DNA from 4 places in the Pseudomonas sp. TE3911 genome. Region 2 is predicted to be linked to each of the others. Evidence: predicted binding sites of a transcription regulator. Region 2 holds the regulator's gene; each other region holds the start of a gene.
The links. Region 2 encodes sigma-54, which starts transcription at its own class of promoters, with help from an activator protein. Its sites were predicted from a motif close to ANTGGCATNNANNTTGCTNT; they were not measured.

Region 1: a site for sigma-54 is predicted at 886-905, ahead of ACVWXD_RS14070 (ammonium transporter). Genes of this name have one in related genera too.
Region 3: a site for sigma-54 is predicted at 1,402-1,421, ahead of ACVWXD_RS03975 (flagellar hook-length control protein FliK). Genes of this name have one in related genera too.
Region 4: a site for sigma-54 is predicted at 1,593-1,612, ahead of glnA (type I glutamate--ammonia ligase). Genes of this name have one in related genera too.

The regions. Positions count from the first base shown of each region.
Region 1 covers NZ_JBSSFP010000001.1:3,144,184-3,147,288, reverse strand. The annotation lists gene ACVWXD_RS14075 (multidrug effflux MFS transporter) at 1-241, shown strand, start outside; gene ACVWXD_RS14070 (ammonium transporter) at 1,107-2,336, shown strand; gene ACVWXD_RS14065 (IclR family transcriptional regulator) at 2,500-3,105, opposite strand, start outside.
Region 2 covers NZ_JBSSFP010000001.1:4,434,742-4,437,846, reverse strand. The annotation lists gene rapZ (RNase adapter RapZ) at 1-44, opposite strand, end outside; gene ptsN (PTS IIA-like nitrogen regulatory protein PtsN) at 47-511, opposite strand; gene hpf (ribosome hibernation-promoting factor, HPF/YfiA family) at 524-829, opposite strand; gene ACVWXD_RS20150 (RNA polymerase factor sigma-54) at 905-2,398, opposite strand; gene lptB (LPS export ABC transporter ATP-binding protein) at 2,596-3,105, opposite strand, start outside.
Region 3 covers NZ_JBSSFP010000001.1:850,947-854,051, forward strand. The annotation lists gene ACVWXD_RS03965 (ATP-binding SpoIIE family protein phosphatase) at 1-964, shown strand, start outside; gene ACVWXD_RS03970 (Hpt domain-containing protein) at 995-1,339, shown strand; gene ACVWXD_RS03975 (flagellar hook-length control protein FliK) at 1,471-2,805, shown strand; gene fliL (flagellar basal body-associated protein FliL) at 3,028-3,105, shown strand, end outside.
Region 4 covers NZ_JBSSFP010000001.1:5,071,848-5,074,952, reverse strand. The annotation lists gene glnA (type I glutamate--ammonia ligase) at 86-1,492, opposite strand; gene thiI (tRNA uracil 4-sulfurtransferase ThiI) at 1,827-3,105, shown strand, end outside.

The DNA.
Region 1 (3,105 bases), 1.3 Mb from region 2:
CGTGATTGCGCTGGCGATGGAGCACGGCGAGGGGCGTCACGGTGCGGCTTCTGCATTATTCGGTGTTTTGCAATATGCCGTCGGTGGCTTGGCTGGGGTTTTATTAGGGCTGCTGTCGAGCCATGAGCCTTGGATAATGGCAATGTTCCTCACAGTTTGTGCTGCGGCTGCCTGCTTGGAAGTGCACGGTGCTCGCCGGAAATCGCGGGAGCGATCTTCTAACTGCCCGCAAGCTGACTAAAGGAGGGTCAACGCGTACTCCTACTGGCGACTACCGTGTCCCAAGTGCCATAACGTAACGTTTGCCATTCACGAATGATTGGCGCCCTATTGTGTGGGTTACTAATCGGAAATGGATTGATATCAGTTTTGAGCATTGTTCACAGGCCTACTTATCGTTCACTGCGGATTCAGTGAGACTGTTTTGATGGTATTGCCGGCTCAGAAACCAGTATGTGCGTTGTAGAGTCATATTCGACTTAAAAGGATCGAGATCACTTGTATCTTTTTTATTAGCTTGATGCAGCTGATCGATCTTGAGCGGTATACGAATCACGATCTGGAAAGTTAAACCAACCAGAGATTGTGTCTACCTGGGTAGCATTGCGATGTTAATTGAGCCGATGCTGCCAACCATTGACGTCCTAACACAGCGGTTGTGATTTAGAGTCCATCTCGCGATATTACGATTGATGCTAACGGGCCTCTCATCCGCCTTGTGTAACAGGTACGCCTGGAATAGTGATATTGGTTCTAGAAATGCACCATTTCGTTTCATTTCGTCAGACGGGTTGCTGCGAGCTTCCGCACGTTAACATTGCGTTACCGCCGTTCAGTAGCAAGTTTAGGGGCTAACGATACCTCCTTGGAGGTAGAGGAGATGTAGATGGCAGGCTGATTGCTTTCTTGGTGAGAAAAAATATTTCCCAACGGGAAGTACCGCCAATCTCGCTGAGTCGACTTGTCAGACGTCGTCGACGTCGAAAGTAATCAATATAAGGAGTCCATCTATGCTCGATATTTCTGCATTCCGACGATCCAAAGTGCTGACCTTTATCTTGTTTGCCTCGTCCTCCGGTGCAGTACGAGCTTCGGAGGATGCACCGATGCTTAATAGCGGCGACACAGCTTTCGTTGTGACATGTTCATTAGTCGTTTTGCTGATGACCTTGCCAGGCTTGGCGCTTTTTTATGGCGGTTTGGCGCGTAGCAAGAATGTTCTCTCCGTTTTGATGCAGGTTTTTTCTGTCGCGTCATTGATGTCCGTGCTGTTCGCAATCTATGGCTATAGCCTGACGTTTACTTCCGGTGGGGAATGGCAGGCCTGGATCGGTGGATTCGACAAGCTGTTTCTGAGGGGCGTTGGCCCGCAATCCCTGCAGGGCACTATCCCTGAACTGCTTTACTTTCTTTTTATGATGCTATTTGCCGCAATCACGCCGGCGATTATCGTCGGAGGAAGCGCTGAGCGAATGAAATTTTCAGCGGTATTAGTCTTCATGGCCATCTGGCTCACCATCAATTACATCCCCATGGCTCATATAGCATGGGGGGGAGGATGGGTTTTCGATCTTGGCGCTCAGGATTTCGCAGGCGGCAATGTGGTCCACGTCAACGTAGGGATTGCCTCCCTCGTGGGGGCCTACCTGCTCGGCCGACGCCGTGGTTTTGGAACTTCCGCTTTAGCACCGCACAACATGACTATGACCATGACGGGCGGCTCAATGCTATGGGTTGGCTGGTTGGGTTTCTGCGGAGGTTGCGCGCTGATGGCGAACGGTTTTGCGGTCTTGGTCATCGTCAATACCATGCTCGCCAGCGCCGCTGGAGCGCTAGGCTGGCTGTTTGCCGAGTGGCGGCATCGCGGCAAGCCGAGCATGCTAGGCGGAGTTTCCGGGGCCATCGCAGGGTTAGTGGCCGTCACACCAGCATGCGGTTTTGTCGGCCCGATGGGTGCCATTATGCTGGGCTTTATCGTCGCTCCGATTTGCCTGTGGGCCGTGGAGAAATTAAAGCCTCGCCTAGGACTGGATGATGCATTCGATGTTTTCGGCGTACACGGGGTCGGTGGAATCATTGGGGGGGTATTAACGCCTGTATTTGCCCTAACCTCATTGGGCGGGCTAGGGTTTACAGGGGGGCGCAATTTGGTCGATCAGATGCTGGTCAATGGTGGCGTCCTGTCATTCAGCATCGCCTTTTCCGCTATTACCAGCTGGATCGCGTATAAGCTCGCCAGTCTTGTCTGTAGCGGCCTTAGAGTCGACGAAGAGCAAGAGATTGATGGCCTGGATTTGTCGTCCCATGGAGAAGTGGGTTACAAGCTTTCGAACTGAAACAACGTTGAAAGGGGCTGGCAATCAGGCGCGGTTTTTGTCCCGATGTCGTAGCTGAACAAAACGCCCTCTGCAATCGCAGAGGGCGTTTTGTATTTGGGGCCAGCGTGACGTTTGTTGTTCGTCATCGGGTGGTCTTCGTCATGACAGTACCCATCGGCCTTCATTTTTGAGGTGCGCCCAAGGCAGTTGATATTGCTTGGGTAGCGCTTAACAATTTCTCCAACAGGTGCTCTTGAGTGCCCGGTGTATCCATGACTGCATCCGGACCTGAGAGGTTCGCTGCCGCGATGATGTGACCGGTGTGGTCCTTGATCCCCGCCGCCAACGAGGTTGAGTAGTCAGATCGATGGACCACCCAGCCACGATGACGATCCCCTGCGAGCATGATTTGGAGCTCCGTCAGCGTGCGTGCTGAGGGCGCAGGGTAGTCGTCCAGGCGGACGTTCTGGTACAGCGAGTCCACCTCGGCTTCGTTCAGGCCTGAGAGGAGCACTCGCCCCATCGCTGTGCAATGGCAAGCGATGCGAGTTCCAATGGGGATGTTCACTGAAAGTCGCTGCACGGCGAATGCCCGGTAAATGTAAAGACTCTCCGTCTGCTCCCTGATGCTCAGATGGCTGGAAAGCGAAGTGTGATCGCGTAACCGATTCAGGTAGGGCATGGCTACATCGACTAGGTCGCGGCTGGCCAGATAGCTGAAGCCTGCGCTGATAACACTGGCACCCAACTCGTAGTAGGCCCCCGATTTATTCAAGTAGCCCATCTC
Region 2 (3,105 bases):
CTTTTACCCGAGCCGGAGCGGCCGCTGACGATGATCAAACGCATGATTACTGCCCGTTTTGCTCATCCAGGACAACTTGGTACAGCGCCTCATTGCTGCCGGCACTGCGCAGTTTGTCGCGTACTTCTTTGCGGTCGAGCATGCTGGCGATCTGCCGAAGCAGTTCCAAGTGCGCATCGGTGGCGGCCTGTGGGACCAACAGAACAAACAGCAGGTCGACCGGGGCGCCATCAATGGCATCGAAATCGATAGGCGCGTCCAAGTGCAGCAGCGCGCTGACAGGTGTCTCACAGCCTTTGAGGCGACAGTGAGGAATGGCGATGCCGTTACCAAAACCGGTGGAACCCAGTTTTTCACGGGCAATCAGAGCCTCGAAGACATCTTGCATCTCCAGTTCAGGCACTTGGCTGCTGATCAGGTTGGCAATTTGTTCGAGGGCTTTCTTCTTGCTACCGCCCGGCACGTTCACGAGGGAACGGCCGGGGGTCAGGATGGTTTCAAGTCGAATCATGGGTGGGGAGTGTTAGCGGCCTGTGCCCTGAAGAAGGCTCTGCTGCTTTTCCTTATGCTTTTTAAGTTGGCGGTCGAGCTTGTCAGTCAAGGCATCGATTGATGCATACATGTCTTCATGCTCGGCGTTGGCGACTACTTCGCCACCGGGAATCTGTAGGGTCGCTTCGATTTTCTGCTGAAGCTTGTCGACCTTCATGATCACTTGCACATTGGTGATCTTGTCAAAATGACCCTCAAGCCTTTTCAGCTTCTGCTCGACATATTCGCGCAGGGGAGGGGTGACTTCTACATGGTGTCCACTGATGTTGACTTGCATACAGCTTCTCCTTCGTTGCCAGTGCATAAAGCGGCGGGTAGGAATACCCGCCACTGGAACGCTGTGGCCCGCCCGTCACATCAAACGCTTACGCTCGCTGGAAGGCGCGATCCCAAGGGATTCGCGGTACTTGGCGACGGTTCGACGGGCGACCTGAATGCCTTGTGCCTCCAGTAAACCAGCGATCTTGCTGTCACTCAACGGCTTTTTCTGATTTTCCGCGGCAACCAGTTTTTTGATGATTGCGCGGATTGCCGTGGACGAGCATTCGCCGCCTTCTGAGGTGCTGACATGGCTGGAGAAAAAGTATTTCAACTCATAAATACCCCGTGGGGTATGCATGAATTTTTGCGTGGTAACGCGGGAAATCGTCGACTCGTGCATGCCTACCGCTTCGGCGATATCGTGCAGAACCAAAGGCTTCATCGCTTCATCGCCGTATTCCAGGAAGCCGCGCTGATGCTCGACGATCTGCGTGGCGACTTTCATCAGGGTTTCGTTACGGCTTTGCAGGCTCTTGATGAACCAGCGCGCCTCCTGCAACTGGTTGCGCATGAAGGTGTTGTCGGCACTGGTGTCGGCGCGTCGCACGAAACCTGCATATTGCGGGTTGACTCGCAGGCGTGGCACTGACTCCTGGTTAAGCTCCACCAGCCAGCGCTCGTTGTCCTTGCGCACGATCACGTCAGGAACTACGTATTCGGCCTCGCTGGACTCGATCTGCGAGCCGGGACGCGGGTTGAGGCTTTGCACCAGCTCGATGACCTGGCGCAGATCGTCTTCCTTGAGCTTCATGCGACGCATCAGTTGGCTGTAATCGCGGCTGCCGAGCAGGTCGATGTAGTCGGTGACCAGGCGCTGGGCCTCGGCGAGCCATGGGGTCTTGGCGGGCAGCTGGCGCAGTTGCAGCTGCAGGCATTCGCTAAGGGTGCGCGCACCAATACCCGCGGGCTCAAATTGCTGGATGCGGTGCAGGACGGCTTCGATTTCGTCCAGTTCGATATCTAGTTCGGGGTCGAAGGCCTCAAGAATCTCTTCGAGTGTCTCGTCCAGATAGCCTTGGTTATTGATGCAATCGATCAGGGTGACGGCGATCAGGCGATCGGTGTCCGACATCGGCGCGAGGTTCAGCTGCCACAACAAATGGCTCTGCAGACTTTCGCCGGCGGACGTGCGGGTAGTGAAGTCCCACTCATCATCGTCGTTGCTGGGCAGGCTGCTGGCGCTGGTCTGGTAGACGTCTTCCCAAGCAGTGTCTACGGGAAGCTCGTTGGGAATGCGTTCGTTCCAATCGCCTTCCTCAAGGTTATCCACCGTAGGGGCGGTTTCCTGGTAGGACGGTTCCTGCACGTCTGCGTTGGGCTTTTGCTCGATGTTGTCGGCCAACGGGTCTGCATTATCGAAGTCGTCGCCTTCTTCCTGGCGTTCGAGCATCGGATTAGACTCCAGGGCCTCCTGGATTTCCTGTTGCAGGTCCAGGGTCGACAATTGGAGCAGGCGGATGGCCTGTTGCAGCTGCGGTGTCATCGTCAGCTGCTGGCCCATTCTTAGGACTAGCGATGGTTTCATGGCAGGGGCTTAACACCTTATTCGCCGGCGCAACGCGCCATCCACGACAGGGCGCGTGAGCGCCAAACATAAGCAAATTATATGCCTGATATCGAGGGCTTTGCCTAGAGCGCGGTAACAATAAAAAACCGGAGGTTTTCATTGACTCCCGCGCATCAGGCAAACGACCTGCCACCGCCTTGTTTGTGCAGGCGGCTTTACAGGCGAAACTCGTGACCCAGGTACACTTCCTTGACCAGTTCGTTGGCCAGGATGGTGGCGGAGTCGCCTTCTGCGATCAGTTGACCATCGTTGACGATATACGCGGTTTCGCAGATATCGAGGGTCTCACGCACGTTGTGATCGGTGATCAGTACACCGATGCCCTTGGCCTTGAGGTGATGGATGATCTGCTTGATGTCGCCAACCGAGATAGGGTCGACGCCGGCAAACGGTTCGTCCAGCAGAATGAACTTGGGGGCAGTGGCCAGGGCGCGGGCGATTTCCACGCGACGCCGCTCACCACCGGACAGGCTCATGCCAAGGTTGTCGCGAATGTGGTTGATATGGAATTCCTGCAGCAGGCTTTCCAGCTCCTGTCGGCGGCCGTCACGGTCCAGTTCCTTGCGAGTTTCAAGGATGGCCATAATGTTGTCGGCAACTGACAGTTTGCGGAAGATCGATGCTTCTTGAGGAAGATAGCCGATACCCGCGCGTGCACGACCGTG
Region 3 (3,105 bases), 3.6 Mb from region 2:
GCCGGTGGACATGTTCTGCTGCGCCACTCTGTTGTGCCTGAGCACCGAGCGGCGCGTGGTGGAGGTGTGGAACGGGGGCATGCCCGACGGTTATGTGCATGACATCGCCAGCGGCAACCGCACCCCGATGCAGTCGCGGCATTTGCCGTTGGGGGTGTTGTCGGCGCAAGCCTTTGATGACCGCACCGAAGTCTGGCCCATGGCGTTGGGCGACCGTGTGTTCTTGCTGTCCGACGGCGTGTTGGATACCGCAGATGCCAACGATCAACTGTTCGGCGCCGAGCGTTTACAGCAGGTCTTTGCGGCCAATCGCGAGCCCAATCGTCTGTTTGAAGACATCGAACAGGCCCTGGCGGCGTTTCGCGGTGAAGCGCGTGACGACGTGAGCATGGTGGAAATCACCCTGCAGCACGGCCAATCCCTGCGCGCCACCGGGCCGTTGTATGCCGACAGCGGCCAATCCTGCCCGCTGGATTGGTCGGTGAGCTTTGAGTTTCGCGCCGAGACCCTCAAGCGCTACAACCCTTTGCCCTATCTGCTGCAACTGCTGCTTGAGATCCACGGCCTGCGCGAGCAGAGCGGGGCGCTCTACAGCGTGATGGCTGAGCTGTATTCCAACGCCCTGGAACATGGTGTGCTGGGGCTGGACTCGCGGCTCAAGCGCAATGCCCAGGGGTTTGCCGAATATTACCGCCAGCGCAATGACCGCCTGGCGAAGTTGAACAGCGGTTACGTGCGGGTGCATGTGCAGGTGGTGCCCACCCACATGGGCGGCAAAATGACGTTGCGCCTGGAAGACAGCGGGCCGGGTTTCGACGTTGAACAGATGCTGGCACGGCCGCTGGACGTCGATCGTCTGTCGGGTCGGGGCCTTAGCCTGGTGCGCCAGTTGAGCAGCGACGTACGCTGGTCTGACGGCGGGCGCAGTGTCTGCGTGGAGTTTTGCTGGGGGGCTCTGGCATAATCCGCCGATTCTTGATCAAGGAGCGAGCAAGTGGCAGAGATTCATATGGACCCGCAGGTGTTGTCGGGTTTGCAGGAGGTTATGGAGGGCGAGTATCCCAAGCTGCTTGATACCTTTCTTGATGACTCCCAGAAACGCATCGAGGCCCTGCACCAGGCGCGGGATGATGCCAAGGCGTTGGGACGGATTGCGCATAGTTTCAAGGGGAGCAGTGGGAACCTTGGGGCGCTGCGGTTGGCGCAGTTGTGTCAGTCGCTTGAGGCCAGGTCTTCTGAGCCGGCTTCGGACTTGGGGGAGTTGGTGGATCAGATTGATCGGGAGTTTGCGTTGGTGCGGCCGTTGTATGAGCACGAAAGGCAACGGTTTCAACTTTGATGGGTGACCTGTCCGTTACCGAATAACGGATAGGCCCACCCAAAAAACCGCAATCCAACAAACCTGGCCCAACTCTTGCTCTATCTCCAGATACTGCATCCCCGACCCCCATGCAGTGGAGACCTTTACCTATGCCAGTCGCCCCCAATTCGCTTCTTCAGGCTGCCCCCGCGGCCAAGCCTCAAGCGCCCGCTGCCAACCCCCAGGTAGCGGCTGCGGACCCACGGGACAAGGGCCCTGGCTTCGCTCAAGTGTTCGCCAGCCAAGGCTCGAAACCGTCGGTCAAAACCGACGACAACGCGGCTAAACCCACACGCGACAAGCCTGTCGACGCCAGCGCCAAGCCGGCTGCCGGTACCGACAAGCCTGCCGCCAGTACACCGGCGGTTGCCGATAGCGGCAAGACCTTGCCTGCCAAGCCGTCCGACGACAGCGCCAATAAGGATGACGACGCACCCGCCGATCCAGCACTCGCGCAGCAGCCCCCGACTGATCCCGTCGTCGACCCGGCCATGATTGCCGCTGTCACGCCTGTGGTCTTGCCGGTGGTCGTGCCGGTGGAAACCCCGGAACCCGCCGCTGCCGCCCAGGACGACAAGGCCCTGCCGTTGGTCGCTGTGCCCATCGTGGCGACCGAGGAGGTCAAGCCGGCCTTCGATCCTGAGGCTGATCCCCTGGATGCCATGCCGGCCGTACGCCTGGCGATGGAGCAGGGCGGGCATGTGTCGGCCAGCAGCCAGACGCCGGCCAAAACCGCACCGACGACTACCCAGGACCAGCCAACCGCCGCGCAGAACTTTGCCGCTGGCCTGGCCACAATGGTCGACCAGCAAGCCACCAAAGACAGCACTGACCAAGGCGGTGACAAGGCCTTCAGCGGCTTGATCGAAGACGGCCTCAAAGACCTTAAAAACGCCACCAGCGACACCCGTGTCGATGATTTCGCCAATCGTTTGGCGGCATTGACCCAGGCGGCCACGCCGAAAACGGCCAACGCTTTGCCGCCGGTGACGAATGCGCCACTGGCCATGCACCAGAGCGGTTGGACCGACGAGATCGTCAATCGGGTGATGTACCTGTCCAGCGCCAACCTCAAGTCGGCGGAGATCCAGTTGCAACCGGCTGAACTCGGCCGTCTGGATATCAAGGTCAACATGACCGCCGACCAGCAAGCCCAGGTCAACTTCATGAGCGCCCACCCGGTGGTGCGTGAAGCGCTGGAAAGCCAGTCGGGTCGCCTGCGGGAAATGTTTGCGCAACAGGGTATGGGGCAGGTGGACGTCAACGTGTCCGACCAATCCCGTGGTCAGGAGCAGCAACAGCAGCAGGCCCAGACCAGTGGCGTGAGTCGCAGCGGGCGAGGGGCTGACAGCGGCGACAGTGGCAACCACATTGATGTGGCTGAAGCCGTGGTGCCAGTGAGCTCTACAGTGATCGGCTCCAGCGCCGTCGATTACTACGCCTGACTTGAGCCGCGTACAGATCCAAATTGTGGGAGGGGGCTTGCCCCCGATGAGGGTGTATCAGTCAACCGATGTATGAACTGACACACACTCATCGAGGCAAGCCCCCTCCCACATTTGTTTTGTGGTGTTCGTTCGTCTCTGCCTGCCAGACAACTCTGGCATAACACTTGCTCTTGCCTATCCGTAGATCTATGAATTCCCGAATAGTGACGGATTATTGGCATGGCGAAGAGCGACGACGCAGCAAAAGCACCCGCACCGGCAGGCAAAGGCAAGCTCAAGCTTATCCTGATGATAGTC
Region 4 (3,105 bases), 640 kb from region 2:
GTGTGGAACTGTGTAATTCACGGGCAAAAAAAGACCTCCCGAAGGAGGTCTTTTTTGTCACGCCACTTTAAGCAGCGCTACCGGATCAGCAGCTGTAGTACAGCTCGTATTCCAGTGGGTGTACGAAGGTACGAACCTTGATTTCTTCTTCGCTTTTCAGGCCGATGTAAGCGTCGATGAAGTCGTCGCTGAATACGCCGCCTTTGGTCAGGAACGCACGGCCCTTGTCCAGCTCTTCCAGGGCTTCTTTCAGGCTGCCGCACACTTGTGGGATCTCTTTGGCCTCTTCAGGCGGCAGGTCGTACAAGTTTTTGTCGGCAGCGTCGCCAGGGTGGATCTTGTTCTGGATACCGTCCAGGCCGGCCATAACCAGAGCAGCGAAGGCCAGGTAAGGGTTGGCTGCTGGATCCGGGAAGCGAGCTTCGATACGGCGAGCGCGTGGGCTGGAGACGTAAGGAATACGGATCGAAGCGGAACGGTTGCGCGCCGAGTAGGCCAGCATTACCGGAGCTTCGAAACCTGGGACCAGACGCTTGTAGGAGTTGGTCGAAGGGTTGGTGAAGCCGTTCAGGGCCTTACCGTGCTTGATGATGCCGCCGATGAAGTACAGGGCGGTATCGGACAGGCCGGCATAACCTTCGCCAGCGAAAGTGTTCTTGCCATCTTTGGCGATGGACAGGTGAACGTGCATGCCCGAACCGTTATCGCCGTACAGAGGCTTAGGCATGAAGGTCGCGGTACGGCCGTAGGCAACGGCAGTGTTGTGTACGCAGTACTTCAGGGTCTGAACTTCGTCAGCCTTGGCAACCAGGGTGTTGAACTTCACACCGATTTCGTTCTGGCCGGCAGTCGCCACTTCGTGGTGGTGAACTTCGATGACCAGGCCCATGTCTTCCATGGCGTTGCACATGGAGGTACGGATTTCGTGGTCGTGGTCGAACGGCGGAACTGGGAAGTAACCACCTTTGATGCCTGGACGGTGGCCATGGTTGCCGCCTTCCACGTCCTGATCGGACATCCACGAACCTTGTTCAGAGTAGATCTTGAACATGGAGCCGGAGATGTCGGACTTGAACTTCACTTGGTCAAAGATGAAGAATTCTGGCTCTGGGCCTACGAATACGGTGTCACCGATACCGGTCGACTTCAGGTATTCCTCGGCACGCTTGGCGATCGCACGTGGGTCGCGGTCGTAGCCTTGCATGGTCGAAGGCTCGATCACGTCGCACACCAGGATCAGGGTGGCTTCTTCGGTGAACGGGTCCAGCACGGCAGTGCTGTCGTCCGGCATCAGGATCATGTCGGAGGCTTCGATGCCTTTCCAGCCAGCGATGGAGGAACCGTCGAACATTTTGCCTTCTTCGAAGAACGCATCATCCAGCGCATCGCGAGCCGGCATGGTCACGTGGTGCTGAGTGCCTTTGGTGTCCGTGAAGCGCAGATCAATCCATTTAACGTCATGATCTTTGATGAGTTGAACCGACTTCGACATAGTGTCCTCCGGGTGGCTTCGGGCTGGGGTAGTGGAGTTAGCCCTTAGAATGTGGGTGATGCCGGCGCCGATAGTCCGCCATGGCAACCTGCCTCACAAGAGAGCAAATTGCATGCCAGTGCGCCAACATGGGTTTTTTGCTCCAAAAACGCCCCTATAAAGGTGCATTGCGACAAAAGCGCGAAATTCGCGCACTGCAATGTGGCGTCGATGCATGCAAATGCACTGCTTTAGTGCGAGTCGAGTGATGTGCATATTAACTGGTTAAACCTTGAGCGATTTCCGCTATAATCCGCGCCCCCCTTTTTCGGCAGGCCCTGCGCGCGCTGTTTCCATGAAATTAATCGTTAAAGTCTTCCCCGAGATCACCATCAAGAGCCGACCGGTACGGATGCGTTTCATCCGTCAGTTGGCCAAGAACATCCGTGCCGTGCTCCGCGATCTGGACCCGGCTGTGGTGGTGAACGGTGTGTGGGACAACCTCGAGCTGGAAACCCGCCTCACCGACGCCAAAGCCTTGAAGGACATGACCGAGCGCCTGAGCTGCATGCCGGGTATCGCGCATTTCCTGCAGGTGGATGAGTACCCGCTGGGCGACTTCGACGACATCACCGAAAAATGCAAACGGCACTTCGGTGACAGCCTTGAAGGCAAGATTTTTTCGGTACGCTGCAAGCGTGCCGGCAAGCACCCATTCAGCTCCATGGACGTCGAGAAATACGTCGGCAGCAAGCTGCGTCGCGAGTGCGGCGCCGCCGGAATTTCCTTAAAAGCGCCACAAATTGAAGTGCGCATGGAAATTCGCGACCAACGGTTGTTTGTGATTCACAGCCAGCACGACAGCATCGGCGGCTACCCGTTGGGCGCCCTGGAACAGACCCTGGTATTGATGTCCGGCGGTTTCGATTCCACGGTCGCGGCCTACCAGATCATGCGCCGCGGCCTGATGAGCCACTTCTGCTTCTTTAATCTGGGTGGGCGTGCACACGAATTGGGCGTGATGGAAGTCGCGCACTTTATCTGGAAGAAGTACGGCAGCTCCCAACGCGTGCTATTTGTGAGCGTACCGTTTGAGGAAGTGCTGGGCGAAATTCTCGGTAAAGTCGATAACAGTCATATGGGCGTAGTATTGAAGCGTATGATGTTGCGCGCTGCGTCTCGGATTGCCGATCAGTTGCAGATCGACGCCCTGGTGACCGGCGAAGCGATTTCCCAGGTTTCCAGCCAGACGCTGCCGAACCTGTCGCTGATCGACTGCGTGACCGAGAAGCTGGTGTTGCGCCCACTGATCGCCAGCCACAAGCAGGACATCATCGATTTGGCAGAAGAAATCGGCACCGCCGACTTCGCCAAGCATATGCCTGAATACTGCGGGGTCATCTCGGTGAATCCCAAGACCCACGCCAAGCGCAACCGCGTGGAGTACGAAGAACAACAGTTTGATATGGCGATTCTGGAGCGTGCGCTTCAGAACGCCAAGCTGGTCCCGATCGATCGTGTTATCGACGAATTGGGCCAGGATGTGCAGATCGAAGAAGTCAGTGAAGCCCTGGCCGGCCAGATTGTTGTCGACATCCGTCACCCGGATGCCGCTGAAGATGAGCCGCTGGAAA